DNA from 3 places in the Arthrobacter sp. 10T44 genome. Region 2 is predicted to be linked to each of the others. Evidence: riboswitches for the same ligand, from Rfam matches in the RefSeq annotation. Region 2 holds a riboswitch; each other region holds the start of a gene.
The links. Region 2 has a riboswitch for S-adenosylmethionine ahead of metX (homoserine O-acetyltransferase MetX). Riboswitches for the same ligand answer to the same signal wherever they lie in the genome.
Positions count from the first base shown of each region.

Region 1: linked by a shared signal. The riboswitch ahead of AC1DBL_RS00115 (aminotransferase class V-fold PLP-dependent enzyme) and the one ahead of metX (homoserine O-acetyltransferase MetX) in region 2 are both predicted to bind S-adenosylmethionine.
Region 3: linked by a shared signal. The riboswitch ahead of AC1DBL_RS04290 (DUF1737 domain-containing protein) and the one ahead of metX (homoserine O-acetyltransferase MetX) in region 2 are both predicted to bind S-adenosylmethionine.

Region 1 covers NZ_JBFTGT010000001.1:16,752-26,447, forward strand. Annotated here, with positions in the region: gene AC1DBL_RS00070 (DUF4097 family beta strand repeat-containing protein) at 1-716, shown strand, start outside; gene AC1DBL_RS00075 (PadR family transcriptional regulator) at 716-1,327, shown strand; gene AC1DBL_RS00080 (50S ribosomal protein bL37) at 1,422-1,496, shown strand; gene rsrA (mycothiol system anti-sigma-R factor) at 1,598-1,870, opposite strand; gene AC1DBL_RS00090 (sigma-70 family RNA polymerase sigma factor) at 1,867-2,784, opposite strand; gene AC1DBL_RS00095 (DoxX family protein) at 2,975-3,523, shown strand; gene aroA (3-phosphoshikimate 1-carboxyvinyltransferase) at 3,531-4,919, shown strand; gene rsgA (ribosome small subunit-dependent GTPase A) at 4,903-6,018, shown strand; gene hisN (histidinol-phosphatase) at 6,087-6,899, shown strand; SAM riboswitch class IV at 6,989-7,102, shown strand; gene AC1DBL_RS00115 (aminotransferase class V-fold PLP-dependent enzyme) at 7,137-8,564, shown strand; gene AC1DBL_RS00120 (class I SAM-dependent methyltransferase) at 8,637-9,428, shown strand; gene AC1DBL_RS00125 (Nramp family divalent metal transporter) at 9,524-9,696, shown strand, end outside.
Region 2 covers NZ_JBFTGT010000010.1:18,287-27,982, forward strand. Annotated here, with positions in the region: gene AC1DBL_RS14870 (phenylacetate--CoA ligase family protein) at 1-1,195, shown strand, start outside; gene AC1DBL_RS14875 (histidine phosphatase family protein) at 1,192-1,848, opposite strand; gene AC1DBL_RS14880 (CPBP family intramembrane glutamic endopeptidase) at 1,929-2,705, shown strand; gene AC1DBL_RS14885 (VOC family protein) at 2,833-3,471, opposite strand; SAM riboswitch class IV at 3,684-3,799, shown strand; gene AC1DBL_RS14890 (bifunctional o-acetylhomoserine/o-acetylserine sulfhydrylase) at 3,862-5,178, shown strand; SAM riboswitch class IV at 5,363-5,478, shown strand; gene metX (homoserine O-acetyltransferase MetX) at 5,490-6,656, shown strand; gene AC1DBL_RS14900 (MFS transporter) at 6,828-8,210, shown strand; gene AC1DBL_RS14905 (LysR family transcriptional regulator) at 8,322-9,266, opposite strand; gene mmsB (3-hydroxyisobutyrate dehydrogenase) at 9,369-9,696, shown strand, end outside.
Region 3 covers NZ_JBFTGT010000001.1:904,027-913,722, forward strand. Annotated here, with positions in the region: gene pabB (aminodeoxychorismate synthase component I) at 1-1,486, shown strand, start outside; gene cls (cardiolipin synthase) at 1,508-2,983, opposite strand; gene AC1DBL_RS04285 (aminodeoxychorismate lyase) at 3,077-4,054, shown strand; SAM riboswitch class IV at 4,176-4,290, shown strand; gene AC1DBL_RS04290 (DUF1737 domain-containing protein) at 4,305-4,622, shown strand; gene AC1DBL_RS04295 (rhodanese-like domain-containing protein) at 4,619-5,065, shown strand; gene AC1DBL_RS04300 (O-succinylhomoserine sulfhydrylase) at 5,062-6,270, shown strand; gene AC1DBL_RS04305 (glutamate--cysteine ligase 2) at 6,267-7,475, opposite strand; gene AC1DBL_RS04310 (UDP-N-acetylglucosamine 1-carboxyvinyltransferase) at 7,537-9,060, opposite strand; gene AC1DBL_RS04315 (energy-coupling factor transporter transmembrane component T family protein) at 9,157-9,696, opposite strand, start outside.

The sequences.
Region 1 (9,696 bases), on a different contig from region 2:
AGGACGTGGCCCGGATCGAGGTCTCCGAGGTCGACGGCGATCCGCTGGCGATCAGCCTCACCGAGGGCCGCCTCGAGGTGCGCCACCAGCTCCACGGCCCGCAGGGCTGGTTCAAGAACCTGATGGGCACGGTCAACAACAACTCAAGCAACAGCGTGGTCATCAGCATTGCCCTGCCGGCCGGTGTGGACGTCGAGGCCGGTACTGTCAGCGGCGACGGCATGGTCTCCGGCCTCACCGGGCACACCCGGCTGAACACCGTCTCCGGCTCGGTGCTGGCCGACGGCACCGCGGGTGAACTGGCCGTCAGCACCGTCAGCGGCGAGGTGATCGCCCGCAACCACCACGGCGTCCTGACCGCCAAGAGCGTCTCCGGCGAAGTCACCGCCTCTGGCGAATTCAGCAACATCCGCGCCAACACCGTCAGCGGGGACCTGAGCTTCGACCTGCACGGCTTCACCCAGGACTTCGGCGCCAACTCGGTCTCCGGCGATGTCACCATCCGGCTGCCGCACGACGTCGGCGTGGACATCATCGCGAAGTCGGCCAGCGGCGCGGTCGTGATCGACGACCAGCGGTACGCCCAGCCCGGCGGATCCGTGCAGACCATCGCCGGTCCCGATGCCAAGCTCATGCTGGTCCGGACCAACTCGGTATCGGGGAAGACCTCGATCTTCCACCGCCAGCCCAGCACGGACACCGAAGCGGGGCTGTGATGCCGCCCGTCTTTGCCCACGGCGCGCTGCGGCTGTACCTGCTGGCCCTGCTGGAGTCCGGCCCCAAGCACGGCTACGAGCTGATCAAGGCACTCAGCGATCGCTTCGGCGGCACGTACTCCCCCAGCGCCGGGACCATCTATCCGCGGCTCGCCAAGCTGGAGGAGGAGGGGCTCGTCGCCACCCACACCGAGGGCCGGCGCACCAACTACAGCATCACCCCGGCCGGCTTGGTGGAACTCAACAGGCGGCGGGAGGAGCTGGCCGACGTGGAGGACGACATTTCCGCCTCCGTCCGTCGACTGGCCGACAAGCTGCGGCAGGACATCCGGGTGAACATGCAGGGGCTGCGCGCGGACCTTGCCGCCACGGCCGAGGCGGCCCGCTCCACGGCCCGCAGTGCCGCCTCCCCCGCCGGCGCGCGCTACTCCAAGGAAAGCGACCGCAGGCTGCGGGAGGCCGAAATGCTGGTGCAGTCCTTCCGGGACGATATGCGGGTCGAGCTGCGCCGCCACGCCGGAGCCCGGCCGGTCACCCCAGTCACCCTTGAAACCGTCAAGACGGTCCTGGACCAGGCCCGGATCTCCATCCGGAACTCACTGGAGGGCTGAGCCGCACGACGGCGGCCGCCGGTTCGCGGCGGGTCCGCCAATGTGGGAGACTTGAGGGCAGCTCTTTTGAGTACCAAGATTAAGGAGGCCAGCTATGAGCAAACGTGCACGTAAACGTCGTGACCGTAAGCGTGGCGGCGCGAACCACGGTAAGCGCCCCAACGCCTAAGCCAAGGCTTGGATATCAAGCTTTAAGCGAAAGACCCCGGAAACCTCACGGTTCCCGGGGTCTTTCGCTGTTTCTTGGTCCTTCGCGGGGCCCGGCGGCGCTCAGGCCTCCGCGTCGGCCTCAACCGCGCGGATCGAGTGGATCCGGTCGAGGATGGAATTCTTGAGATTCTCGGGCGCGGCCTCCGTGCAGGAGCGCTTCACCATCACGCGGATGACGCACTCGAGGTCATACTGCTCGTGGCACTCGGGGCACTCGTCGAGGTGGTCCTTGATCTCGGCGATGTCGTCGTGTGTCAGGGCCCCGTCGAGGTACTCGTAGATGCGCTGCATCCGGGTGTCATCGCAGTCGCCCAGTCCCTGGCAGTCGCTCATTTCCTGTTCTCCTGATTGTTGCTTTCGGCCGCTGCGGCGGGATCGCCCGCGGCTTTGAATCCCCGCTCGGCCGCGTAGTCGGCCAGCATGTCCCGCAGCATTCTCCGGCCGCGGTGCAGCCGGGACATGACGGTCCCGATCGGGGTGTTCATGATGTCTGAAATTTCCTTGTACGCGAAGCCCTCGACGTCGGCGAAGTAGACGGCGAGCCGGAACTCCTCCGGAATCGACTGCAGGGCCCGTTTTACGTCCGAGTCCGGCAGATGGTCCAGCGCTTCAGCCTCCGCCGAGCGCAGGCCGGTCGAGGTGTGCGACTCGGCGCGGGCCAACTGCCAGTCCTCGATGGTGTCCGAGTTCGACTGCAGCGGTTCACGCTGGCGCTTGCGGTACAGGTTGATGTACGTGTTGGTGAGGATCCGGTACAGCCATGCCTTGAGGTTCGTTCCGGGCTTGTACTGGTGGAAGGCGGAAAACGCCTTCGTGTACGCCTCCTGGACGAGGTCCTCGGCGTCGGCGGGATTCCGCGCCATCCGCATGGCCGCGGAGTAAAGCTGGTCGACGTACTGCATCGCGTCGCGCTCGAAGCGGATGCGGCGCTCGTCGGTGGTCTCGGCAGTCGTGTCCAGCGGCTGGCCGGTGCCGTCCGCCGCTACGGTTTCCACGGCTGTTCGTTCCGCGATGGCCTCGTCCGCGGCCGTCGCCTGCGCCGTACTACTGGCGGCGGCTGCCTTGGTGGGCTTGGCGTCGTCGTTTCCGGCAACCTCGTGCATGGCCGCAACGGCCGGATCCATGGTGCTCATTGCGTTCAAGTCTACTGTCACCTTCCGGCGGGTGCTCAAAGCCCCCGTCAGGGCCGCGGCCCACGGGTCCGCGGCGGCTTCATCCAGCAGCCCGGATTCTTTAACCAGAACCAAACCTCCGCCTTCCTGCACTGGCCGGATGACCGGCCGTGCCCATAGTTATTGCGCTGGTTTTCCCGCCCCCATTTCGGCTGGAATCTGTCATGCACAACCCCGCACAACGGGCAAATATTCCGCAAAAGTGCAAGACTAGAACCGGTTCTCCCGCACAGCGTCCGCGGTTCGTCCATCCAGGAGGAAATTCATGTCCTTTGTCCGCTTTCTCGCCCGCCCCATGCTCGCCTCCAGTTTCGTGCTCGCAGGCATGGACAAGCTAAAGAATGCGGATGACACTGCGACACAGCTGTCTCCCCTGCTGCGCCGCGCGGCTGAGTCCCTCCCCTTCCAGGCCGACGAGAAAGTCCTGGCCCGCGTGATCGGCGGCACCCAAGTGGGTGCCGGCGTGTGCCTGGCCCTCGGCAAGGCCTCCCGCCTGGCCGCCACCGTGCTCGCTGTGATCTCGGCGCTCAATGGCTACGTTGAATGGCGCAGCGCGGACATCTCGTCCAAGGAAGGCCGCGACGCCCGGCGCAAGCAGCTGCTGAAGAACGTCTCACTGACCGGCGGGGTGCTGCTGGCTTCCGTGGACACCGCGGGCAAGCCGAGCCTGGCCTGGCGTGCAGAGCACCTCGCCGCCGACGCCCGGAAGACCACCGCACACCTCGCCGCGGACGCCCGGAAGACCACCGGCAAGAAGCTGAAGAAGGCTGACAAGGCGGTCCGCAAGGCCGTCGACCACGCTGTCGGGGCCTAAGACGGCAATGACTGGCACCACCCCCACCGCTGCAGCCCCTTCCCTTCCAGCCGGCGGCGGTCCGCATTGGCGTGCGCCCTTCGCCGAGCGTCCCGTCGACGCCACCGTCACCGTTCCCGGCTCCAAGTCCCTGACTAACCGGTACCTGATCCTGGCCGCCCTCGCGGACGGGCCGTCCAAGCTCCGTGCTCCGCTGCACTCCCGGGACTCGGCCCTGATGATCAAGGCCCTCCGGCAGCTGGGGGCCACCATCACCGAAGTGCCCGGCGACGGCGCCTACGGCCCGGACCTGGACATCACCCCCATCGCCCCGGATGCCGCTGCCGCTGACACCACAATCGACTGCGGCCTGGCCGGCACTGTGATGCGCTTCGTGCCTCCGGTCGCCGCGCTGCACCGCGGCCGCTCAGCATTCGACGGCGATCCCCACGCCCGCAACCGGCCGATGGGCACCATCATCGAGGCACTGACCGGTCTCGGCGTCGCCGTCAGCGCCCCCGACGGCGGACCGGCGTCGTCGTTGCCGTTTTCCGTCCAGGGAACGGGAGAAGTCCGCGGCGGCCACCTCGTCATCGACGCCAGCGCCTCGTCGCAGTTCGTTTCCGCCCTGCTGCTCGCGGGAGCCCGGTTTACCGAGGGACTCCACCTCGAACACGTGGGAAAGCCCGTACCGAGCCTGGACCACATCAACATGACGGTCGCCGTGCTGCGCGGCGTGGGCGTGGCGGTCGATGACTCGGTGCCGAACCACTGGGTTATTTCCCCCGGCCCGATCCGCGCCTTCGACCAGCGGATCGAACAGGACCTCTCCAATGCCGGGCCGTTTCTCGCCGCGGCCCTCGCCACCCGCGGAACCGTGCGGATCCCCAACTGGCCGGCCGGGACCACCCAGGTCGGCGATCTCTGGCGCGGCATCCTGGCCACCATGGGCGCCACCGTGACGCTGGAGCACGGCACCCTGACCGTGAGCGGCGGCCCGGAGATCAAGGGCGGCGACTTTGACGAAACCAGCGAGCTCGCGCCGACCGTGGCAGCCCTCTGTGCCCTGGCCACCGGCCCCTCCCGGCTGAGCGGCATCGCCCACCTCCGGGGCCACGAAACCGACCGGCTCGCCGCCCTCGTCGCGGAAATCAACCGCCTTGGCGGGGACGCCGAAGAGACCGCCGACGGACTCATCATCAGGCCGGCGAAGCTGCACGGCGGCGTCGTGCACAGCTACGCGGACCACCGCATGGCCACCGCGGGCGCAATCCTCGGTCTCGCGGTCCCGGACGTGGAGGTCGAGGACATCGCCACCACGGCCAAGACCATGCCCGGCTTCCCGCAGCTGTGGGGGGCCATGCTCAGCCAGGCAAGCACCGCAGACAAGGACGCCGCCGGTGGCACGCAGCACTGACTCCTGGGACGAATCCGACGTCCGGATCCGCCCCAACAAAAAGGGCTCCCGCCCCCGCACCAAGGACCGGCCCAGCTACGACGACGCCGTCACCGGCCGGATCGTCACCGTGGACCGCGGACGCTACACCGCCGTCGTCGGCGAGGGCACCGCCGACGAACGCAAGATCATCGCGGCGCGGGCCAGGGAGCTGCGCCGCAACCCCGTAGTTGCCGGGGACTTCGTCTCGCTCGTCGGGGACGTCAGCGGCGAACCCGACACCCTGGCCCGGCTGGTCAAGATCCAGGACCGCAGGACGCTGTTGCGCCGCAGCGCGGACGACACGGACCCGATCGAACGCGCCGTCGTCGCCAACGCCGACCAGCTCGTCGTTGTCGTGGCCGCAGCCAACCCGGAACCCCGCACCGGCTTCATCGACCGCGCGCTGGTGGCCGCCTACGACGCCGGCATCGAACCGCTGCTGCTCGTCACCAAGGCCGACGTCAAGGACCCCGCCGAGCTGCTGGCCAACTACCAGCACCTGGATTTCCCGGTGATCATCTCCAAGACCGCGGATTCGGCCGCCTCCGGCATCGACGCCCGCTCCGATGACGGCCTGTCCGCCCGGCTGGACAAGGCCGCCGTGTCGCAGCTGCGGGACTACCTCGACGGGAAGGTCACCGTCATGCTGGGCCACTCCGGCGTCGGCAAATCCACCATGGTGAACGCGCTCACCGGCGCCGAACGGGCCACCGGCGGCGTCAACGCGGTCACCGGCCGCGGCCGCCACACCTCCTCCTCCGCGCTGGCGCTGAAGGTCAGTGATGCGCCTGCGGGCAGCTGGATCATCGACACCCCGGGCATCCGCTCCTTCGGCCTGGCCCATGTGGACCCGGACCGGATCCTGCGTTCCTTCCCGGACCTGGCTCCTGGCACCGATGACTGCGAGCGGGGCTGCAAGCACGACGCCACCGCCGTCAATTGCGGCGTGGACGCCTGGGTGCAGGGCGGCCACGCGGGCCCGTCCGGCCCGGCCCGGCTCGCCTCGCTGCGCCGGCTGCTGGGCACCGATCCGCGGCTGGAAGCGCAGGACACCAAGGAACTCGGCAGCGTCTCATAGCCGCGTCTACTTGGCGGCAGCGACGTGGCCTCCCGGTCCGCGGCGCGTTTTGACGGTAGTTTGGAAGCATGAGCCAACCAGCTTCGAGCTACAACGATGACCTGCGCCTTGCCCATGTACTGGCAGATTCCGTAGATTCCCAGACCATGAGCCGCTTCAAGGCGCTCGACCTTCGGATCGAGACGAAGCCGGACCTGACCCCCGTCACCGACGCGGACAAGTCCGCCGAGGAAGCCATCCGCGGGCAGCTGTCCCGCTCCCGCCCGCGCGACGCCGTCCTGGGCGAGGAGTTCGGCAGCTCCGGCCACGGTTCGCGCCGCTGGATCATCGACCCGATCGATGGCACCAAGAATTTCGTCCGCGGCGTCCCGGTCTGGGCCACCCTGATCGCCCTCGTCGACGAAGGCGAACCCGTGGTGGGCGTCGTCAGCGCCCCCGCACTGGGCAAGCGCTGGTGGGCCGCCAAGGGCGCCGGCGCCTACATGGGCCGCTCACTGGCCGCCGCGACCCGGCTGAGGGTCTCCAACGTCTCCCGGCTCGCCGATGCGTCGCTGTCCTATTCGAGCCTCGGCGGCTGGAAGCAGCGCGGCAACCTCGACGAGTTCCTCGGACTCACCGAGGAGGTCTGGCGTACCCGCGCCTATGGCGATTTCTGGTCCTACTGCCTCGTGGCCGAAGGCGCCGTCGACATCGCCTGCGAGCCCGAACTCAACCTCTACGACATGGCGGCGCTGGTCCCGATCGTGACGGAGGCCGGCGGCCGCTTCACCTCGCTCGAGGGAGAGGACGGCCCCTTCGGCGGCAACGCGCTGGCGACCAACTCGATCCTGCACTCCGAAGTCCTCAAGCGCCTCAACCCGGGCCTCGACGACCTGCTCTAGCCGGCCACGCCCGAGGCAGCCCGTAACACTACGCTTCATATTCCGCCCTCCCTTTTCCGTGCGACCGGCCATGTCCTAGGCTCGAAGCAGGTCACGAGTGCCAGCGCAAAACCCCGGTTTGCTGGCCGGCAACCCTCCATTCGCGGCGGGGTGCCCCGGGTGACGACCTGGCCGGTCCGGAGCGGACCCGGCAAGCGCGGATCCCCTGTGTGCGGGGTCCTTTTCGAGCGAGGTCCCATGACGACTGCCACCATCCCCACCCACACCACCAGCGCCGGCGGCCCGGAGTTCACCGACGCACGCTTCGACGCCGCCCGCCGGCCACTGTCCGCGGTTTCCGGCGCCGAAATCCTGGCCCCCCTGATCCAGGGCGGCCAGGTCCGGTACGCCAACCTGGACTACGGAGCCTCCGCCCCGGCGCTGTCCGTGGTGTCCGCCTACCTGAACGAGATCCTGCCGTACTACGCCAGCGTGCACCGCGGCGCCGGCTACGCCTCCCAACTGAGTACCTCGGTGTACGAAAACGCCCGGAACATCGTCCGCGGGTTCGTCGGCGGCCGTCCGGATGACTCCGTGATCTTCACCCGGAACACCACCGACGCACTGAACCTGCTGGCCGGCTGCCTGCCCGTCGACGACGGCCGACACACCGGCGAGGTGCTTTACCTCGATATCGAGCACCACGCCAACCTGCTGCCCTGGCAAAACGTCCCGCACCGCAGCGTCGTCGCGGCGCCCACCCTCGCCGGCACCGTGGAGCGGCTCCGGGCGGAACTCGCCCTCGGCGGAGTAAGCCTGCTCGCCGTGACCGGCGCGTCCAACGTCACCGGCGAAATCCTGCCGATCCGTGAGCTGGCCGCGCTGGCGCACGAATTCGGCGCCCGGATCGCCGTCGATGCGGCCCAGTTGGCCCCGCACCGCCGCATCAACATCGCCGCGGACGACGTCGACTACCTCGCCTTCTCCGGCCACAAGCTCTACGCCCCGTTCGGCGCCGGCGTGCTGGTGGGCCGGCCGGACTGGCTGGACGCCGGCACCCCGCACCTGGCCGGCGGCGGCGCAGTACGGGACGCACGGCTCGACGCCGTCAGCTGGACCACCGGGCCGGCCCGCCACGAGGGCGGCTCCCCCAATGTCCTGGGCGCGGCCGCGCTGGCCCGCGCCAGCCAGGTCATCGAGGCGCTGGACGAGCAGCAGTGGCACGCCCACGAGGACGCCATCCGTTCCTTCCTGGTCGAGGGGCTGGAGCGGATCGACGGCGTAACGGTCCACCACATCTTCGAGGACACCGGCCGGGAAGGCGGCCCCGGGACGATCGGCGTGGTCAACTTCTCGGTCGCCGGTTACGACGCCGGCCTGGTCGCCGCATACCTGTCCGCGGAGCACGGCATAGGCCTGCGCGACGGCCGGTTCTGCGCCCACCCGCTGCTAAAACGGCTCGGCCTGCCCGCCGGTTCGCTCCGGGCCAGCTTCGGCCTCGGCTCACGGCTCAACGACGCGCAGCGGCTGCTCGCCGGGCTCCAGGAGCTGCGGCGGAACGGCCTGGGCTGGGACTACGTCGTAGACGCCGGACGCTGGGTGCCGGCCAACGACACGCGGAGCTATCCGCACTGGGCGCCGAACACGCCTGGCACCGCTGGCGCAGCCCCCTGCTCCGTCGACTGACCGGCAGCGCAGCCCGGGCCGCGTGCGGTAAATTCGACAGGTACGCACCAGAGCTGCCGAAGGAGATCGCACGTGGCACGCGGCGGCCCCAAACTGCACCACCCCGGACTGCAGGGTGGCCCAAAACTGCAGCACCAGCGGCGGCGGGAGCTCGGGCAGAGCTTCCAGGACGGCGGCGAGCACTACGACCGGGTCCGGCCCGGCTATCCGGCGGATTCGGCCGATTGGCTGATCCCGGCCGGGGCCCACGACGCCGCCGACCTGGGCGCCGGGACCGGTAAGTTCACGGCGCTCCTGGTCCAACGGGGGCTCAGGACCGTGGCCGTCGATCCGTCCCCGGACATGCTCGACCAGCTGCGCCGCGCCCTCCCGGGAGTCGCCGCCGTCGAGGGTACCGCCGAACACACCGGGCTGGCTTCGGGGGCCTTCGACCTGGTCACGGTGGCCCAGGCCTGGCACTGGTGCGATCCCCTGCTGGCCAGTACCGAGGCGGCCCGGATCCTGCGGCCGCACGGCGTTCTCGGCCTGATCTGGAACCAGCTCGACACCTCGGTCCCCTGGGTGCACAGGCTGTCCCGGATCATGCATGCGGGGGACGTCCACAAGCCCCACTTCACGCCGCCGCTGGGACCGGAATTCATCGGGCTGGAGAGTCATCTCACCCGCTGGGAGGATCCAGTAACCACGCAGGACGTCATGGAACTGACCAAATCCCGCAGCTACTACCTGCGGGCAGGCGAGAGCACCAGGGCCAAGGTGCTCGCTAACCTCGACTGGTACCTGCACGAGCACCTCGGACACACTGCCGGGCAGCTCCTGCCGCTTCCCTACCTGACGCAAAGCTGGCGTGCCGTCAAAGCCTGAGGTTCCCGCATTGCACTGACCACGCCGCGGCGCCTATTATTTCGGTGTGCCTAACTTATATTTGTAGGCACTCAGGAACTTCTTGGGAGCCCGCAGTGCTGGACGTAGCCGGACACGAACCCCTGCCCGCGGGGAAACCGCCTGCCCGCAGGATCAGGGGTAGCCGCCGGGCTTTGCTGGGCCTGCTCGGCCCGGCGTTCGTGGCTGCCATCGCCTATGTGGACCCCGGCAACGTCGCCGCCAACCTGACGGCCGGGGCACAGTACGG
Region 2 (9,696 bases):
GCTGATGGCACGCTTCGACGACTGGGTGACCGATCCGGCCATCACCCGGGCGGACCTCGAGGGCTTCGTCGCCGACCCGTCCCTGGTCGGCACTCGCTACCGCGGCCGCTATTTCGCCTGCACCAGCTCCGGAACCACGGGCCACCCCGGATTATTCGTGCACGACCAGGCCGCCGTCGCCTGCTACCGGGCCCAGGGCGTTCGGATCGTCGGGACCGCCCTCGACGCCCGCCGGCTGATCGCGATGCTGCGGCGGGGAATCCGCGCCGCCGCGGTGCTGGGCACCGGCGGCCACTTCGCCGGGGCCGTCTGGCTCGAGTCCGAACGGCGCCGCAGCCGGGGCCGCCGACGGGCCTACCGCATGTTCTCCGTGCAGCAACCGCTGGAGACGCTGGTGCAGGCGCTTAACGCTTTCGACCCGGCCCTGCTGGTGGCCTACCCCAGCGCCCTCGAACTGCTGGCCGAGGAACAGGACGCGGGCCGGCTGCACATCCGGCCCGTGATTGTGGAGTCCAGCGGCGAATCCGTCGGGGACCGGGAGCGCCTGGCCGCGGCGCTGGGCGGCGCGGTGCACAATGTCTACGCTGCCTCCGAGTTCACCCCGATCGCCCTGGACTGCCCCCGCGGCTGGCTGCACGTCAACAGTGACTGGGTCATCCTCGAGCCGGTCGAGGAGGACTACGGTCCCACGCCCGCGGGGGAGCCGTCCCACACGGTGCTGCTGACCAATCTCGCCAACCGGGTCCAGCCGCTGATCCGCTACGACCTCGGTGACTCCGTCGTCGCCAAGCCCGGCCCTTGTGAGTGCGGCAACCCGCTGCCCGCCATCCGGGTGGCCGGCCGGCACGATGACGTCCTGCACCTGGACAACGGCCGCGGCGGCACGGTGAGTGTCCTGCCCCTCGCTATCACAGCCCCCATCGACGACGCGCCGGGCGTCCACCGCTGCCAGCTGGTCCAGTCCGGTCCGGCGGCGCTGCGGGTGCGGCTCCAGCTGGAGCCGGGCGCCGCGGCGGACGCGGTGTGGCAGGACGTGGCGGCGAAGCTGTCCGGGTTCCTGGCCGCCCAGGGCCTGGCGAACGTGGAACTGGTCCGGGCGGAGGAAGCACCGGATCAGACCGGCGCGAGCGGGAAGTTCCACCAGGTCATCGCCCTGAGGCCCGCCCCGGACAGCGTCTGGAAGAACATCCCTTAGAAGAACATAGGCGGGGCGTCCAGCACGGTCTCGTCCACCCGCCGGTCCTCCCACTGGCTGAACGGCTTGTCCAGCTCGTACTTGCCCTGCCGGGTGCGCAGCAGGGTCCGGATTTCGGCATTGTCCGGGTTGTTCAGCGACTCGAAGTACTCCACCGACCAGTGGAACCAGCGCATGCAGAACAGCCGCATGGTCAGCCCGTGCGTCACGAACAAGGCGTTCGGCGCATAGTTCGGCTTGGACCAGTGCCGGTAGAGGGTCTCCATGAACGAGGAGATCCGGTCGTAGACGTCGGAGCCCGATTCGCCTTCCCGGAACCGGTAGAAGAAGTGGCCGTAGGCGTTGCGGAGCTCCTTCTGGTCCTCGATGTCCCCGGCGATCTGGAAATTCGCCCAGTCCTGTTCGCGCAGCCGCGGCTCTTCGATCACGCGTTCGATCAGGGAGCCCAGCTGGAGCGCCTCGAGGGTCTGGTAGGCCCGCAGGTAGGGAGAGACGTAGACGCACACCCTTTGCCCGTCCAGCTCCCGCCGCAGCTGCTCGCCCGCGGCCGTGGCCTGCTCGACGCCGAGCGGGGTCAGCGGGATCCGGTAATCGGGCACCCGGTTGTAGATCGAGGTGTCGGCGTTGGCGGCGGACTGGCCATGCCGGATCATGATGATTTTCCCGGGCGCACTCACAGCCCAAGCATAGGCACTTGCAGTCAACTCCCGGCAACGGCAGGCAAGATAGAACCATGTTGGTTCCCTCCCGCCGTCGGCTGCGGCTAGAAGTCTGGATTGTCCTGGGCCTGTCCCTGGGGCAGTCGGCGGTGTACTCGGTAGTGCAGCTGCTGGACAAGATGACCAGGGCGCCGCTGGCGCAGGGCACCTCGACGCTGAACCGCTCGCAAAGCAGCCGGGAGTATTTCGACCTCACGTACCAGTTGCTGGACATCATCTTCGCCCTGGTCCCGGTGGTGCTGGTGATCCATTTCCTGACCGAACTCCGGCCCGCCGGCATGGCCGCCGGCACGGGCAGCTCGGCGTTCCGGAAGCTGGGCTTCAACTTCGCCCGGCCCGGCAAGGACCTGCTCCAGGGCCTCGGCCTCGCTGCCCTGATCGGCATACCGTCGCTCGGGCTCTACGCGGCCGGGCGGGCGCTGGGGATCACGACGGCGATCATCCCCAGCGCACTGGACTCCTACTGGTGGACGGTGCCGGTCCTGATCCTCTCCGCGATCCGGCACGGGATCGTGGAGGAGGTGATCGTGGTGGGCTACCTGCTGGACCGGCTCGGCAAGTTCGGCTGGGGCATGCCGCTGGCGATCTTCGCCAGTTCGATGCTGCGCGGCAGCTACCACCTCTACCAGGGCTTCGGGCCGTTCATCGGCAACGCCGTCATGGGCGTCATCTTCGCGCTGATCTACACGAAGACGCGCCGGGTGATGCCGCTGGTGATTGCGCATGCGCTGCTGGACATCGTGGCCTTCGTCGGATTCAGCCTCTTCGGCAAGGCGATCGGCCTGGGCTGAGCAGGCATAACCCGCGTTGCCCCCAGTGGCCCGCCGCCGGCGACGGGTTAAAGTGTTTCGGCCGCCAGCGGTGGGTGGCATCATTGGCACCCGCTGCTGGCGGCCGAAGTTTTTCGGGCAGGAAGCGTCAGATCGTGACGGCTCCGGAATCGGTTTCGAAGGTGACGGACAGGATTCCCGGCGTCCCGTGCGGGGCCAGCCAGTTCACGTCCACGTCCTCCAGCGGCTTCTCGACCGGTTCACCCAGCCACTCGGTGACCCGCTCGGCCGAGCCCGCGATCGTGAGGGCAGACATCTTCACGTTGCTCTCATAGGCGTTGGACGGGTGCAGGGCGGGGTCGCCTTCCCACTTGAGCATGTAGGGGACCTGCGGATCCGCGATCAGGCCCAGGATGCCGATCTGCTTCCAGACCAGTTCGCGGCCGTCGGGGAACTTGCGGTTGCCGTTGACGGCGGAGCGGCCCAGCCGCTCCTCGAACGGTGCCAGGTCGTCAACCTCGACGCACCAGCCCATCCAGCCACCGCCGGCGGCCGAGCGGGCGCGGACTGCCTGCCCGAACGGCGCCTTGTCGGAGGCCGGGTGGTCCAGGACCTCCACGACCTCGAGGTACTTGTGCCCGGCAAGCGGGATAATCATGTTGCGGGTCCCGAACCGGGGGTGTATTCCGCCCTTGACGGCTTCGACCCCGAGGGCGGTCGCAATACGTTCGGTGGTGGCAGCCAGGCCATCTTGTTCACAGGCGTAAGAGACGTGATCCATGCGCATGCCCTCATCTTGGCACTTTGTGATGGAGCTCTCAGCTTAGGATGCCCTTACCGTGATGGGATGTCATTTTCCGGAGCTCACCGCGCGGATTTGCCCGGCCAGAACCACGGCACTTTCCGGCTCCCGGGCGTGCGCCGGGCGGCGGTGGGGCCGTTCTTCATTTTCGTCACAAAGCTATCCAGGCGTAATGGCGCGTTCGTAGACTGAAGCCAGGTCATGAGCGCCAGCATCGAGCCCCGGCTTGCTGGCCGGCAACCCTCCTTGCGCGGTGGGGTGCCCCGGGTGAAGACCTGGCCCGCCGGCGTCCGCCGGCAGGCAAGCGCGGCGCCAGAGCCGTTCCGGCCCCAGAGGCCAGGGGCGGCCTGTGCCCAGTCATTAGGGAGCTCTCCGATGTCCAACGCCTGGTCCTTTGAAACCCGCCAGATCCACGCCGGCCAGGAGCCGGACTCCGCCACCGGCGCGCGGTCGCTGCCGATCTACCAGACGACGTCGTTCGTCTTCCCCAGTGCAGAGAGCGCCGCCAACCGGTTCGCGCTCGCCGAGCTCGCCCCCATCTACACCCGGATCGGCAACCCCACCCAGGACGCGGTGGAACAGCGGGTCGCGAGCCTGGAGGGCGGCCTTGGGGCGCTCCTGCTCAGTTCCGGCCAGGCCGCCGAAACCTTCGCGATCCTCAACATCGCCGAGGCAGGAGACCACGTCGTCGCCAGCCCCAGCCTCTATGGCGGGACCTACAACCTGCTGGCCCACACGCTGAAGAAGTTCGGTATCTCCGTGACGTTCGTGGAGGACCCGGACAACCTTGAGCAGTGGCGCGATGCCGTGCAGCCGAACACCAAGCTGTTCTTCGGCGAGGTGGTCTCCAACCCCCGCCAGGACGTGCTGGACATCGAAGGCGTCGCGGACGTCGCCCACCGGGCCGGGGTGCCGCTGATCGTGGACAACACCCTCTCCACCCCCTACCTGATCCGCCCGATCGAGTGGGGCGCCGACATCGTGGTGCATTCGGCCACCAAGTATCTCGGCGGACACGGTGCCGCGATTGCCGGCGTGATCGTCGACTCCGGCAACTTTGACTTCGGCAAGGACCCGGAGCGCTTCCCCGGCTTCAACACCCCGGATCCCACGTACAACGGCCTGGTCTATGCCCGCGACCTCGGGGCGGACGGGGCGCTGGGAGCGAACCTGTCCTTCATCCTCAAGGCCCGGGTCCAGCTGCTGCGCGACCTCGGTTCGGCCGTCTCGCCGTTCAACGCCTTCCTCATCGCCCAGGGGATCGAGACGCTGAGCCTGCGGGTGGAACGGCACGTCGCCAACGCCCTGCGGGTGGCCGAATGGCTGGAAGCCAGGGACGACGTCGAATCCGTCGCCTACGCCGGGCTGCCGTCCAGCCCCTGGTACGAGCGCGGCCGGAAGTACGGCCCGAAGGGGACCGGCGCCGTCGTCGCGTTCAACCTCGCAGGGGGAGCGGAGGCCGGCAAACGCTTCGTCGACGCCCTCGAACTGCACTCCCATGTGGCGAACATCGGTGACGTGCGCTCGCTGGTCATCCACCCGGCGTCGACCACGCACAGCCAGCTCTCGCCGGAGCAGCAGGCGGTCGCCGGCGTCAATCCCGGCCTGGTCCGGCTCTCGGTGGGCCTCGAGCACATCGACGACATCATCGCGGACCTCGATGCCGGCTTCCGGGCGGCCAAGAACGCCTGAGGTCACGCAGCACGCCGACTTTCCCCACCTTTGCGGGGATGGCCCCGGGAATCGCCGACACTTCGGGGCGACCCGCCGGGCGCGTCTGTCAAAGGTGGGGAAACTGCGGTGTTGACGGGTCCGGCTGTCACACAGCCGTCACAATCTTCGCGCTTGCGCGGCCGTGTTTCGTAGAATCGACGCAGGTCATGAGTGCCAGTGACAGCCCCGGCTTGCTGGCCGGCAACCCTCCATTTGCGGCGGGGTGCCCCGGGTGAAGACCTGGCCTGCCGGTCAGCTGACGGCGGGCAAGCGCGAAGTTAGGTCCTCACATGACGATTGCCGTCACCCGCACGGGTGTACCCGAAAGCAAACCCTCCACTGTTCCCGACGGCGCTGGTTCCGACGGCGCTGGTTCCGACGGGACGGTGCAGTACCTCCCGATCGGTTCCCTGGCCCTTGAATCCGGTGCCACCCTGCCTGAGGTCACCCTCGCCTACGAGACCTGGGGGACGCTGAACGCCGATGCCTCCAATGCGGTGCTGATCGAGCACGCCCTGACCGGCGACACCCACGTGACCCGCGGCGCCGGCGAGGAACCGGGCTGGTGGGAGGAACTGGCAGGCCCCGGCGCCCCGGTGGACACGGACAAGTACTTCGTGGTCTCCATCAACATCCTCGGCGGCTGCTACGGCTCCACCGGGCCCTCCACGCCGGCCCCGGACGGCCGGCCCTGGGGCTCGCGCTTCCCGCTGGTCACCCTCCGGGACAGCACCGCGGCGGAAGCCCGGCTCGCCGACGCGCTGGGGATCAGCAGCTGGTATGCCGTGCTCGGCGGCTCGCTCGGGGGAGCGCGCGCGCTGGAGTGGGCGGTGACCTACCCGGCGCGGGTGCAGCGCTGCGCCGTGATTTCGGTCGGCGCCAGCAGCACCGCCGAACAGATCGCCTTCGCCCAGGCCCAGACCCTGGCAATCCGCCAGGACCCCAACTTCAACGGCGGCGACTACTACGGCGGCCCGGAACCGCACGCCGGACTGGCCCTCGCGCGCCGGATCGCGCACATCACCTACCGTTCCGCAGCCGAGCTGGACGGGCGCTTCGGACGCAACGCCCAGGCGGCCGAGGCCCCGCTGGAGGCCGGGTCGCTGGCCGGCCGTGGGCGCTACCAGGTGGAGAGCTACCTGGACCACCAGGGCAACAAGCTGGTGCGACGCTTCGACGCCAACAGCTACATCGCCATCACCGAGGCGCTCATGAGCCACGACGTGAGCCGCGGCCGGGGAAGCCTGGAGCAGGCCGTCTCCCTGGCCACCGCGGAGTTCTTCGTGGCGGCCGTGGACTCGGACCGGCTGTACTTTCCCGCCCAATCCCGAGAGCTCGCCGACGCCCTGCCGGGGGAGGTCCCCGTGCACGTCATCGAGGCCCCGATCGGCCACGACGGCTTCCTGACCGAAATCGGCCAGCTCAGCGAGCAGCTCCGGGGCAACTTCTTCGCCTAGCCGGCACCGCCGTGTGTGCATTTTTGCAGACGCACTCTGCGCGATTAGTCGTTGAGCTTGCCTCGATCGAAGTCCATACTCGTGGAGAATGACGCCGTGTGTTCCAACTCACACACACGTAGTCAACCTAATGGTCCACAGGGTGTCGACGACGACACCGAAGGAGTTCGCATGAGCACGGAAAACGCCGCCGCAAGGCGCGCAGAGGAGCCCGACGTCAAGACGTCCGGCCTGAAGAAGGTAGTAACGGCCTCCATGGCCGGCACGGTAGTGGAGTGGTACGAGTTCTTCCTCTACGCCTCCGCCGCCACCCTGGTTTTTGGCAAGATGTTTTTCCCCAATTCCGGAACGGAACTGGACGGCATCCTCGCCGCGTTCCTGACCTATGCGGTTGGCTTCGTGGCCCGCCCGATCGGCGGCATCGTCTTTGGCCACTTCGGCGACAAGTTCGGCCGCAAGAAGCTGCTGCAGCTGAGCATCATCCTGGTCGGCGTATCGACCTTCCTGATGGGCTGCCTCCCGGGCTTCGCGCAGATCGGCTACTGGGCCCCGGCCCTGCTGGTCTTCCTGCGCTTCGCCCAGGGCTTCGCCGTCGGCGGTGAATGGGGCGGCGCCGTCCTCCTCGTCGCCGAGCACAGCCCCAGCAAGTCCCGCGGCTTCTGGGCCAGCTGGCCGCAGTCCGCCGTCCCGCTGGGCAACCTGCTCGCCACTGCCGTGCTGTTCATCCTGTCCTCCGTGCTGTCTTCCGCGGACTTCCTTGGCTGGGGCTGGCGCGTCGCGTTCTGGCTCTCCGCCGTGATCGTCGTCGTCGGCTACTACATCCGCACCAAGGTCAGCGACGCCCCGATCTTCCTCGAGGCACAAAAGGAAGTTGTCACGGAGAACAAGGGCTACGGCGTCGCCGAGGTCTTCCGCCGCTACCCCCGCGGCGTCTTCACCGCCATGGGCCTGCGCTTCGCGGAGAACATCCTCTACTACCTGGTGGTCACCTTCTCGATCACCTACCTCAAGACCGTTGTCCACGCCGACACCGCCCGGATCCTGCTGCTCCTGCTCGTGGCGCACTTCATCCACTTCTCCGCGGTGCCGGTGGTCGGCCGTCTCTCGGACCGCTTCGGCCGCAAGCCCGTCTACATGGCCGGTGCCGTCCTGGGCGCCACCTGGGGCTTCTTCGCCTTCCCGATGATGGATACCGGCAACGATTTCATGATCCTTGCCGCTGTCATCATCGGACTGCTGTTCCACGCCCTGATGTACGCCGGCCAGCCGGCCATCATGGCCGAGATGTTCCCGACCCGGATGCGCTACTCCGGCGTCTCGCTCGGCTACCAGGTGACCTCGATCGTGGCCGGTTCGCTCGCCCCGATCATCGCCGTCGCGCTGCTGAGCCAGTACAAGTCCTCCGTCCCGGTGGCCATCTACCTGCTCATCGCCTGCGCCGTCACGGCCGTCGCTGTGTTCTTCCTCAAGGAAACCCGTGGCATCTCCCTGCACGACGTCGACGCCGCCGACGCCCAGGGCACCGCCGATCTGCTGGCCGCCGGTAAGCGGTAACCAGCACGCAGCTGCACAACCCAACGAACAGGCAGCCCCCGTTCCCGCGCTGCGGGGACGGGGGCTGCTGTCATCCGGGGATCTTGTGGCGGCCTCCGCAGCGCGCCGGGCTCAGCCGGCAAGCACATCCTGGCGTTCGGCGATCTCGGCCCGGACGGCCGCCACGACGGCCTGCACCGGCGCCGAACGCAGCGATTCCGATCTCGCAACTGCCCAGATCGGCAGCTGCCGCTGGAAGTCGTCCGGCAGGACCGGTACGAGCCCCGGTTTGCCGACGACGAGGAAATTCGGCAGCAGCCCGATCCCGGCGGCGCGGCGGACGGCCTCCAGCTGGGCGAAGATGCTGGTGGCCTGGAAGCTGGAGCGCGGCATCGGCAGCTGGGTGGAGCGGTGGCCGAGCTCGGCGACCTGCAGGGCCGACTCGACGTAGGAGACGAATCCGTGCTGCCGGACGTCGTCGAGCGTCACCGGGAGCCCGTGCTCGCGGGCGTACTCCGGGCTGGCGTACAGCCGCAGGAAGTAGTTGGACAGGAAGATGGTCTGCGCGTTGCTGACCTCCAGGTTGCCGACCACCACTTCCAGGTCCACCCCGGAGCGGTTCTGGCTTACCTTGCGGGTGGCGCTGAGCATCTCCACGTTCAGCAACGGATGTTCCTGCTGCAAACGGACCAGGGCCGGGGCGACGAATTCCGCGCCGAATCCGTCCGGGGTGCTGATCCGGACCAGGCCGGAGAGCACGTCCTCTGTCCGGGCGATCCGGCCGGACAGTGCTCCGAGTGTTCCCTCAATGGCTTCCGCCGCTGCCACGGCCAGTGATCCAAGTTCGGTGAGTTCCCAGCCGTGCGGGCTGCGCTCGAGTGTCCGGCCGCCGAGCTGTTTGTCCAGGGCGAGGATCCGGCGCGAGATGGTGGTGTGCGTGGTGCCCAGGGTCTCCGCGACGGCGTTGAACCGGCCCAGCCGGGCCACGGTCAGCAGGATCAGCAGGTCGTCCGGGCTGGGGAGCCGCTTCAAGTCCACCATTGGCCTTTCGTCGATGTGCATTGATGCACATGGCATCTTCACTTTTTCCCCTTGATTGCACTGTAGCAGGGTGTGATGGTGGACACGGAACAACCGGCAAATGCGCCGGACACAATGCAAAGCAAAGGAGCTTATGCCATGGCAGTTGTCGCCTGGATCGGACTGGGAAACATGGGCGGGTTCATGTCGGTGAACCTGGCCAAGGCCGGAAACGAGGTCCGCGGATTCGACCTCAACCCGGAGGCCCTCGCGGCTGCCGAGGCCGGGGGAGTCAAGCCTGCCGGCAGCATCGCCGAGGCCGTGGAAGGCGCCGACGTCGTCTTCACGATGCTCCCCAAGGGCGAGCACGCCCGGGCCGTCTACCTGGGCGAGGACGGCGTCCTGGCCCACGCCGACACCAGGACCCTGCTGGTGGACTCCTCCACGATTGACATCGCCTCGGCCCAGGCCCTGCACGACGCCGCCG
Region 3 (9,696 bases), on a different contig from region 2:
GTTGACCGCCGAGCGGATCGATGCCGCGCCGGACCCCGCCCGGCTCTTCGAAACGCTCTACGGCCGTTCGCCGAATGCGGTCTGGCTCGACTCCTCCCTGCCCCCGGACGGCCGGGACGGCGAGGACGGCGAGGACGGCCGGGCCTGGGCCCGGGAGGCCGCCGAACGCAGCCGCTTCAGCATCCTGGCGGACGACGGCGGCAGCTACGGCCAGTCGGTCCGGCACCGCTCCGGCCGGACCCGGGTGCGTGTCGGCAACGCCACCGTGCAGACCGAGGGAGGGTTCTTCCGCTGGCTCGACGGGGTCTGGGGGCGCCGGGCCCTGCGCGCCCCGGAGGGCTACCCGTGCGAGTTCACCCTCGGCTGGCTCGGCTACCTCGGCTATGAACTCAAGCGTGAGACCGGCGGCAGCGACGTCGAAGCCGACACCCCGGATGCCAGCCTGATCTTCGCCGGCCGCGCCGTGGTGCTGGACCACCGGGAACGCACGGTGTGGCTGCTCGCCCTCGACGCCCCGGACGCCGGCGACTGGCTGGCCGCGGCACGCGCGGCCGTCGCGGCGGCGGCCACGGACCTGGAACCGGGCGGCGGCAGCGGCGGCGGCGCCGCCGGGAACACCCCGGCCGCGGAGTTCAGCGCCCGGGACACCGAAGCCGCGTACAAGGCCAAGATCGCCGCGGCGCAGCACGAAATTACCGAGGGCAACAGCTACGAGGTCTGCCTGACGACGGCGCTGACGGCCACCGCGGCCGCCGGGGAGCTCGATCCGTGGCAGGCATACCTGGCGCTGCGCCGTCGCAACCCGGCACCGTTCGCGAGCTACCTGCGCCTGGCCGGCCTCACCGTCGCCAGCACCTCCCCGGAGCGCTTCCTGCGGATCGCCGCCGACGGCGCGATGCGCGCCGAGCCGATCAAGGGCACCCGGCGCCGGGCTTCCGACGCCGCCCGCGACGAGCTGCTGCGCCGCGAGCTGGAAACTTCACCCAAGGACCGGGCCGAGAACATCATGATCGTGGACCTGCTCCGCAACGACCTGAGCCACTTCGCGGTGCCCGGTTCCGTATCGGTCAGCAGGCTGTGCGCGATCGAAAGCTACGCCACCGTCCACCAGATGGTCAGCACCATCGATGCGCGTCTCCGGCCGGGCATGCCGCGGGCCGAGGCCGTGGCGGCCTGCTTCCCGGCCGGCTCCATGACCGGTGCCCCCAAGGTCAGCACCATGGCCATCCTGGACCGGCTTGAGGCGGCACCGCGGGGCGTCTATTCCGGGGCGATCGGCTACTTCTCGCTCAGCGGGGCCACCGACCTCGCGGTGGCGATCCGGACCCTGGTGGTGGCGGCGGGCGCGGACCGGGGAACCACACTCAGCCTCGGCGTCGGCGGCGCCATCACCGCGGATTCCTCACCCCAGGAGGAGTACGAGGAGATCCGGACCAAGGCCTTCGGCGTGCTCTCGGCGCTCGGCGCGGAGTTCCCGGCGGGCTAGTCCACGCGTGAGCCGGCCTGGCTACTGCAGGGTCGACGTGAGCCGGGCGACGTTGTCCACGTACTTGACCCCCATGGGCCGCTTCATCCAGTCCTCGAGCGTCAACTCCCTCGAAATGCCGCGGTACGTGTCCTCGACGGCGCTGATCCGCTGCACGATGTCCTCGCCCAGGAGCATCACCGAGACCTCGAGGTTCAGCGAGAAGGAGCGCATATCCATGTTGCTCGAACCCAGCACGGCAACCTCGTTGTCGATCGTGAAGTGCTTGGCGTGCAGCACGAACGGGGCCTTGTAGAGGTAAATCCGCACCCCGGCCTCCAGCAGCGCCTCGTAGTAGGACTGCTGGGCGTGGTGGACCAGGAACTGGTCGCCCTTTTCCGAGACGAAGAGTTCGACGTCGACGCCGCGCTGCGCCGCCGTCGTCACCGCGTAGAGCAGCGAGTCGTCCGGGACGAAGTACGGGCTGCAAATGGAGATCGTGCGCTGCGCCGAGTAGATCAGCGTGTTGAACAGGCGCAGGTTGTTTTCGGTGATGAAGCCGGGACCGCTGGGCACCACCTGGGCGGTGATGTTGCCGGCGTGCAGTTCGGGCCGGTGGGCGAGCTGGTGCTCCAGGGATTCGTCGGTCTCACTGAGCCAGTCGGTGGCGAAGACCACGTTGAGGGTGGTGACGATCGGCCCGCGCAGGCAGGCCATCAGCTCGACCCATTCCCGGCCGATCTTGCGGTGCCGCGGGTTGTTGTAGGACGGTTCGATCAGGTTCTGCGACCCGGTGAAGGCGACCTCGCCGTCGATCACCATGATCTTGCGGTGGTTGCGCAGGTCCGGGCGGCGCCACTGGCCGTGCACGGGCCGCAGCGGCAGCATGGGCCGCCAGCGGATCTTGCTGGCCTTGAGCCGGGCGATGAGCTTGCTGTACCCCTTAATCCGCAGGGTGCCCAAGTGGTCGAACAGGAGGCGGACTTCGACGCCGCGCTCGGCGGCCTCTTCCATCGCCGTCAGCAGGTCATCCGTGATGTGGTCCGAGCTGAGGATGTAGAACTCGGCGTTGATAAAGGACTCGGCTTCGCGCACCGCCGCCGCCATCGCCTTAATCGAATCCGGGTAGCCGGGCAGGAGCTCCACGTGGTTGCCGTCCACCATGGGCAGGGAACCGAGCGTCTTGTTCAGCTCCGCTGCGGAGGACACCCATTCCGGGCCCTCGTACTTGCTTTCCACCATGGCCAGTTCCGACGTGCCGGCCCGCACCCGGGTGTTCACCGCGTCCTGCTGCGCCCGGCGCTTGCGGGAGAGCCGGAAGTTGCCGAAGAGCAGGAAGAGGACCACGCCCACGGCCGGAACGAAAAAGATGATCAGGAGCCAAGCCATGGCCGTGGTGGGGCGGCGGTTGCCCGGGATGATGCCGAGGGCAACGACCCGGATACCGAGGTCGATGACGGTCAGGATCAGGATCACCCAGGACGGAAGTGACCCCGCCAGCGAAAATGGCCACAGCACAGGCAAACCCCTCAAGCTCCAGACCCGCGGAACAGTTCCGGAACGGGCAACCCGCACAGCTTATCCCGACCCGGGCCGCACTAAGCTGAAGGCATGACTACCCCCGCCTCTGTTCCGGCCCGCGCGACAGTGCTGGTGTTCCTCGATCCCGCGTTTGAGAAGGGCCGCGTCGCCGACTCGTCCAAGCCGCAGCTGATGGCCACCGACCAGGGTGCCACCCGCGGCGACGGCGTTTTCGAGTCGCTGCTGGTGGTGGGGGGACGCCCGCGCAAGCTGCAGGCCCACCTGACCCGGCTGGCCGGCTCGGCGCGCGCGCTGGAGTTGGACATCCCGGCGGAGGACGCCTGGCGGCGCGCGATCGAGACCGCGGTCAGCGAATACCGCGGCCGGGCCGCCACGGCGGTCGGAGCCGCCGGCGACGGGGCCGGCGGAGCGGACGAGGTCGTGGTGAAGCTGCTCGCCAGCCGCGGCGTGGAGGGCGCGGCCACGCCGACGTGCTGGGTGCAGGCCTCGCCGCCGCCGGAAGCCGGCCGCCGGCAGCGCGAGACCGGCATCGACGTCATCCTGCTGGACCGCGGCTACGACAGCGAGGTGGGCGAACGCGCCCCGTGGCTGCTGCTGGGCGCCAAGACCCTGTCCTACGCGGTCAACATGGCGGCGCTCCGGTACGCCCACCACCAGGGCGCGGACGACGTCATCTTCACCTCCGCCGACGGCCGGGTCCTGGAGGGCCCGACGTCGACCGTGCTGCTGGCGCACCTGGAGACCAGCGACGACGGCGCGGGCGGCGTCCGCACCGTGCGCCGGCTGATCACCCCGCAGCTGGACAGCGGAATCCTCCCGGGCACCTCGCAGGGCGCCCTGTTCACCGCGGCCAAGGCCGCCGGGTGGGAGCTCGGCTACGGCCCGCTGGTACCTGCCGATCTGTACGACGCCGACGCCGTCTGGCTCATCTCAAGCATCCGGCTCCTCGCCCCGGTGAACCACATCGACGGCAAGGAGATCGGCACCCCCGAACTGCGGCGGCAGCTCACGGCCGAGCTCAACGAACTGTTCGCCACGATCGAGTAGGAGCCGGCCGGTCCCGGGTGATGCTGCTCCGCCCCCGGAAAGGTGCCATGCCAGCGTCCGCGTGACTTAACATGACGACGCCGCCGGTGCCGCCGGCGTCGTAAGTGCTACGTTTTTGGGGAGTAATGAGACCCGGCGCCAAGCCCTGACTGGCCGGTCGGCAACCCTCCCTTTCGCGGCGGGGTGCCTCAGGTGAATACTCGGCATATCGACCATTCGAGCTGCAAGCGTGAAAGTAAGGAGATCCGTCGTGCCCGACGCATCCGCACCCGCTGTGCCCGCCACAGCCCCCGCCCAATCCCCCGCCGCACCCGGACCCGCCGAGGAAAGACTGGCGTACCGGCTGTTCACCGGGCCCGATGACCGCAGCTTCTGCGAGCGCGTTTCGGCCGCCCTGGCCGAGGGCTACGTCCTGCACGGCAGCCCCTCCGCCACCTTCAACGGCAGCACCGTGATCGTGGCCCAGGCCGTCGTGCTGCCGGCCGCGATCGCGAGCGCCGACGCCGCCGTCGCCAACGCGGTGGATGAGCTCGACGGCGCCGAGTTCACCGGCGAGGGCCACGCATGAGTTACGCCGGAGACCTGAGCCCGCAGGAAGCCTGGGCCAAGGTCGGGGCGGGCGCCATCCTGGTGGACGTCCGCACCGAGGCGGAATGGTCGCAGATCGGCGTCCCGGTCACCGGGGCCGGCACCGAAGACCGGCAGGATCCGCTGTTCGTCCAGTGGACCCTGGCCGGCGGAGCCCCCAACCCGCACTTCCTGGAGCAACTGCAGCGGCAACTCCAGCGGCAACTGCGGCAGCACGCGCCTGGCGCCACGGCGGCCGAGCTCATCTTCCTGTGCCGTTCCGGCGCCCGCTCGGTCGCCGCCGCGAACGCCGCCACGGCGGCCGGCTTCACCGCCTACAACGTCCTCGAGGGCTTCGAAGGCGAACCGGGCCCGACCGGCGCCCGGACCGTGAACGGCTGGAAGAACCACGGCCTGCCGACCAACCTGGAAAGCACTAAGTGAGCTTCAATCCCGATGCCCAGGGCTGGAGCCCGGACACCCAGGCCGTCCGCGGCGGACTCGACCGCACCGGGTTCCAGGAAACCACCGAACCGATCTTCCTGAACTCGGGCTTCGTCTACGAATCCGCCGCCGCGGCTGAGCGCGCCTTCACCGGCGAGGACGAACGGTTTGTCTATTCCCGCTACGGCAACCCCTCGGTGGCCACCTTCCAGGAACGCCTCCGGCTGTTGGAGGGAACCGAGGCGTGCTTTGCGACGGCGTCGGGCATGTCTGCGGTGTTCACCGCTCTCGGGGCATTGCTGGGGGCCGGCGACCGCGTGGTCGCCGCCCGCTCGCTCTTCGGATCCTGCTTCGTCATCCTCAATGAGATCCTGCCGCGCTGGGGCGTGGAGACAGTCTTCGTGGACGGCCCGGACCTCGAGCAGTGGCGGTCGGCGCTGGCCGTGCCGACGACGGCCGTGTTCTTCGAATCTCCCTCGAACCCCATGCAGGAAATTGTGGACATCGCCGCCGTGAGCGAACTGGCGCACGCCGCCGGTGCGACCGTGGTGGTGGACAACGTCTTCGCCACTCCCCTGCTGCAGCGGTGCGGGGAGCTGGGCGCGGACGTGGTCGTGTACTCCGGCACCAAGCACATCGATGGCCAGGGCCGGGTGCTCGGCGGCGCGATCCTGGGCACCCGGGAATTCATCGAGGGCCCGGTCAAGCAGCTCATGCGCCACACCGGCCCGGCATTGTCCGCCTTCAACGCCTGGGTGCTGAGTAAGGGACTGGAGACGATGGCCCTGCGGGTGAACCACTCGTCCGCCTCGGCGCTTCGGCTGGCCGAATGGCTGGAGGCCCAGCCCGCGGTCAGCTGGGTTAAGTACCCGCTGCTGCCGTCCCACCCGCAGTACGAGCTGGCCGCCAGGCAGATGAAAGCCGGCGGCACGGTGTTGACTCTGGAGCTTTCGCCCTCGCCCGGCCGCTCCGCCAAGGAAGCCGCGTTCGCGCTGCTGGACGCGTTGCGGATCATCGATATTTCCAACAACCTCGGTGATTCAAAGTCCCTGATCACGCATCCGGCCACCACCACGCACCGCGCCATGGGCCCGGAGGGGCGCGCGGCTATCGGGCTGAGCGACGGCGTCGTGCGGCTCTCGGTGGGGCTGGAAGACGTCGAGGACCTGATCCGCGACCTCGGGCAGGCGCTCAAGCAGGTCTAGCCCCGGCGCACCCGCGAAAGCACGGGGGCCGGTTCTGACATTCCCTCGGCGTCCGCACCGTGCATCGTGACCCGCACGGCATGGGCGACGACGGCGGCCAGGCCGGCGTCGTCGGAGGGGGTGTCCAGCCCCGGAGCGCAGAGCGCCTGGCGCTGCAACTGCGAGCCCGTGCCGTGCGCCAGGACGCGGTCCACGCCGCGGCGCACCAGGTCCAGCTCCCCTTGCTCCGCTAGGACGGGGGCCACGAAGTCGACCAGGGCGTGCGCCACCTCGCCGGCGGGAGCGGGACGGAAGCTGCCGAAGTCCAGCAGCTCGCCGCGCAGCCCGCAGTTGCTGGCCTGCCACGCGGCCATTTTTAGCAGGACCGTCGGCACCGGGGCCGGATCCACACCGTCGCGCCACTCCCGGCTGGCGGACTCCACGAGGGCGCGCACCAGCACCGCGATCAGCGCCGCGTCCTCCGCCCGCAGGCAGACATCCGCGACCCGGACCTCCACAGTGGGGTGGTGCCGGGCCAGCCGGGCATCAAAATAGATCATCCCTTCGTCGAACAGCACCCCGCTTTCCAGCAGCCTCGTGACCACCCGCCGGTAGACCGGAAGGCTCCCAAATATCATGGAGGGCCCCGCCGCCGGCCAGCGGTTCCAGGCCTGGGTGCGGTAGCTTTCGAAGCCGGTCTCCGTCCCGTTCCAAAAGGGTGAGTTGGCGCTGAGCGCGATCAGCACCGCCAGTTTGTCCCGGATCCGGTCGAGGACGGCGACGCCCTCCTCCGGGGACTCGATGAAGGTATGGACGTGGAAGCCGCACGTCAGCTGCTCCTGCACCGTAAGGCCGAAGCGCTTCTGCATGGTGGCGTACCGCGGGTTGGGCGTCGTGTGGGTGGCAGCTGCCAGCGGCGATGTGGCCAGGGCTGCCACCCGGGCTCCGTGCATCCGGGCTACGCGGCCCGCGAAAGCCCGGGACTGCCTGATTTGCTGGAGCAGCGCGCTGTGGTCAAGGCAGGGCACGGTCTGGGTCTCGATCTGCTCCAGCTTGAGCTCGAAACTGAAGCCCGAGTCATCGTGGTTCGGATCCGCGGCAGACGCCGCGGCCGCTGCCGCGGTGGCGGGTTTCAGTCCGCGCAACAGTGCGTCGGCCAGTGCCAGCGGGACCCCGGTAACGGGATCCACGATCAGCAGTTCCTCCTCTACGCCAAAGGTGCGCATGCAACCATTGTGCGTCAGCACCCGCCCCGGCGCGCTACCCCAAAATCGCCGCTCAGACGATTCAGTCCTGGAAATACTCGATCTTGGCGCCGATGGTGTTAAGCCGCTCGGCCAGGTCCTCGTAGCCGCGTTCGATCACGTAAATGTTGCGCAGCTCTGACACGCCCCGCGCGGCGAGCATGGCCAGCAGCAGGCAGGCAGCCGGGCGCAGGGCCGGCGGGCAGCCGACTTCCGCGGCCCGCCACTTGGTGGGCCCGTTGACGTAGATCCGGTGCGGATCCAGCAGCTGGACCTGGGCGCCCAGCTTGTTCAGCTCGGTCAGGTAGATGGCCCGGTTCTCGTAGACCCAGTCATGGATCATCGTCTGGCCGTGGGCGTTGGCGGCGATGACGGCGAAGAACGGCAGGTTGTCGATGTTCAGGCCGGGGAACGGCATCGGGTGGATCTTGTCCGTTGGCGCCCGCAGCTCGGAGGGTTTGGTGGTGACGTCCACCAGTCGGGTGCGGCCGTTGCGGGCAAGATACTCCGCGGATACCTCCAGCCGCTGGCCCATCTGCTCGAGGGTCGCCAGTTCGATCTCCATGAACTCGATCGGGACGCGGCGGATCGTGACTTCGGAGTTGGTCACGATGCCGGCGGTGATCAGGCTCATCGCCTCGATCGGGTCCTCGGACGGGAAATACTCGATGTCTGCGTCGATCGACGGGCGGCCGACGATCTTCAGCGTCGTGGTTCCCACGCCGTCGATCTCCACGCCCAGCATCTGCAGGTAGAAGCAGAGGTCCTGGACCATGTAGTTTGGGCTGGCGTTGCGAATGATGGTGGTGCCGCGGCGGTGGGCGGCGGCCATGATGGCGTTTTCGGTCACGGTGTCGCCGCGCTCGCTCAGGACGAAGGAACGGTCGTGGCCGTCTGCGGGCGGTGCCTGCACGCTGTAGAAGCCGGACTTCGCCTCGACGCTGAGGCCGAACTGGCGCAGGGCCTGCATGTGCGGCTCCACGGTGCGGGTGCCAAGGTCGCAGCCACCGGCGTAGGGCAGCCGGTATTCGCTGGACTCATCGAGCAACGGGCCGAGGAGCATGATGACGCTGCGGGTGCGGCGGGCGGCCTCGACGTCCATCGAGTCGAGGTCCAGCACGGCCGGTCGGCGGATCTGCAGGTCGTTCGCGTCGAGCCAGGTGCACTCGACGCCGATGCTGGTCAGGACCTCCACGATCCGGTTGACCTCTTCGATCCGGGCCAGCCGCCGCAGGACGGTGGTGCCGCGGTTGATGAGACTCGCGCACAGCAGCGCGACGCCGGCGTTCTTGCTGCTGTTGACGTCCACGGCGCCGGAGAGCGTGCGGCCGCCCTCCACCCGCAGGTGGGTCATCTGCGGCCGGCCGACTTTGACGATGGCGCGGCCGAAAATGGATTCGAGCCGCTCAATCATTTTCAGGCTCAGGTTCTGCTTGCCCTGCTCCATCCGGGCGATGGCGCTCTGGCTGGTTCCCAGCTCGGCCGCGAGCTGTCCCTGGGTCCAGCCCTTCTCGCCGCGGGCGTCCCGGAGTACGGCGCCGACATATTCAGCAGTCTGTTGAGTCATATGCAATAAATATCACGGATGAGCTATTTTGACGGGCCAAATCCCCAGAACTGCAATAAAGCTCACAGAATATCCATCTCGTGCGATATGTAGCGGCTACTGCTGGCCGAGGAACACCATGTTCCACGTCCCGGCAGCGACGGCTGCGGCCACGGCGGCACCTGAGATCAGCAGGCCCCCGAGAACCACCCACGCGTCCAGCCGGCTGAACGTCGCCTTCCGGGCCCAGGTCCGCTGCGCGCCGCCAAAGCCCCGTGCTTCCATGGTCACGGCGAGCCGGGAGGCGCGGCGGACGGCCTGGACCATCAACCCGAAGCTTTGCCCCAGCGTGGCCCTGAGCCGCTGCACCGGGTTTCCGTGCGAGCCGACACCGCGGGCTCGCCGGGCCATGCCGATGGTCTGCCATTCCTCGGCCATGAGCCCCACCAGCCGCATCGCGGCCAGGGTGCCGAGCACGAAACGGTGCGGCAGCTTCGCCTGCTGCGCCAGGGCGTCGGCCAGGTCCGTGGGGTCGGTGCAGCTCATCAGCAGCACCGCCGGTAGCGCGATCGCGAGGCCGCGCAGCAGGAAGCCCAGCCCGAGCTGCAGCGAGCCCTCGCTGATGGACCAGACGCCGACGTCGAGCAGTATCCTGCC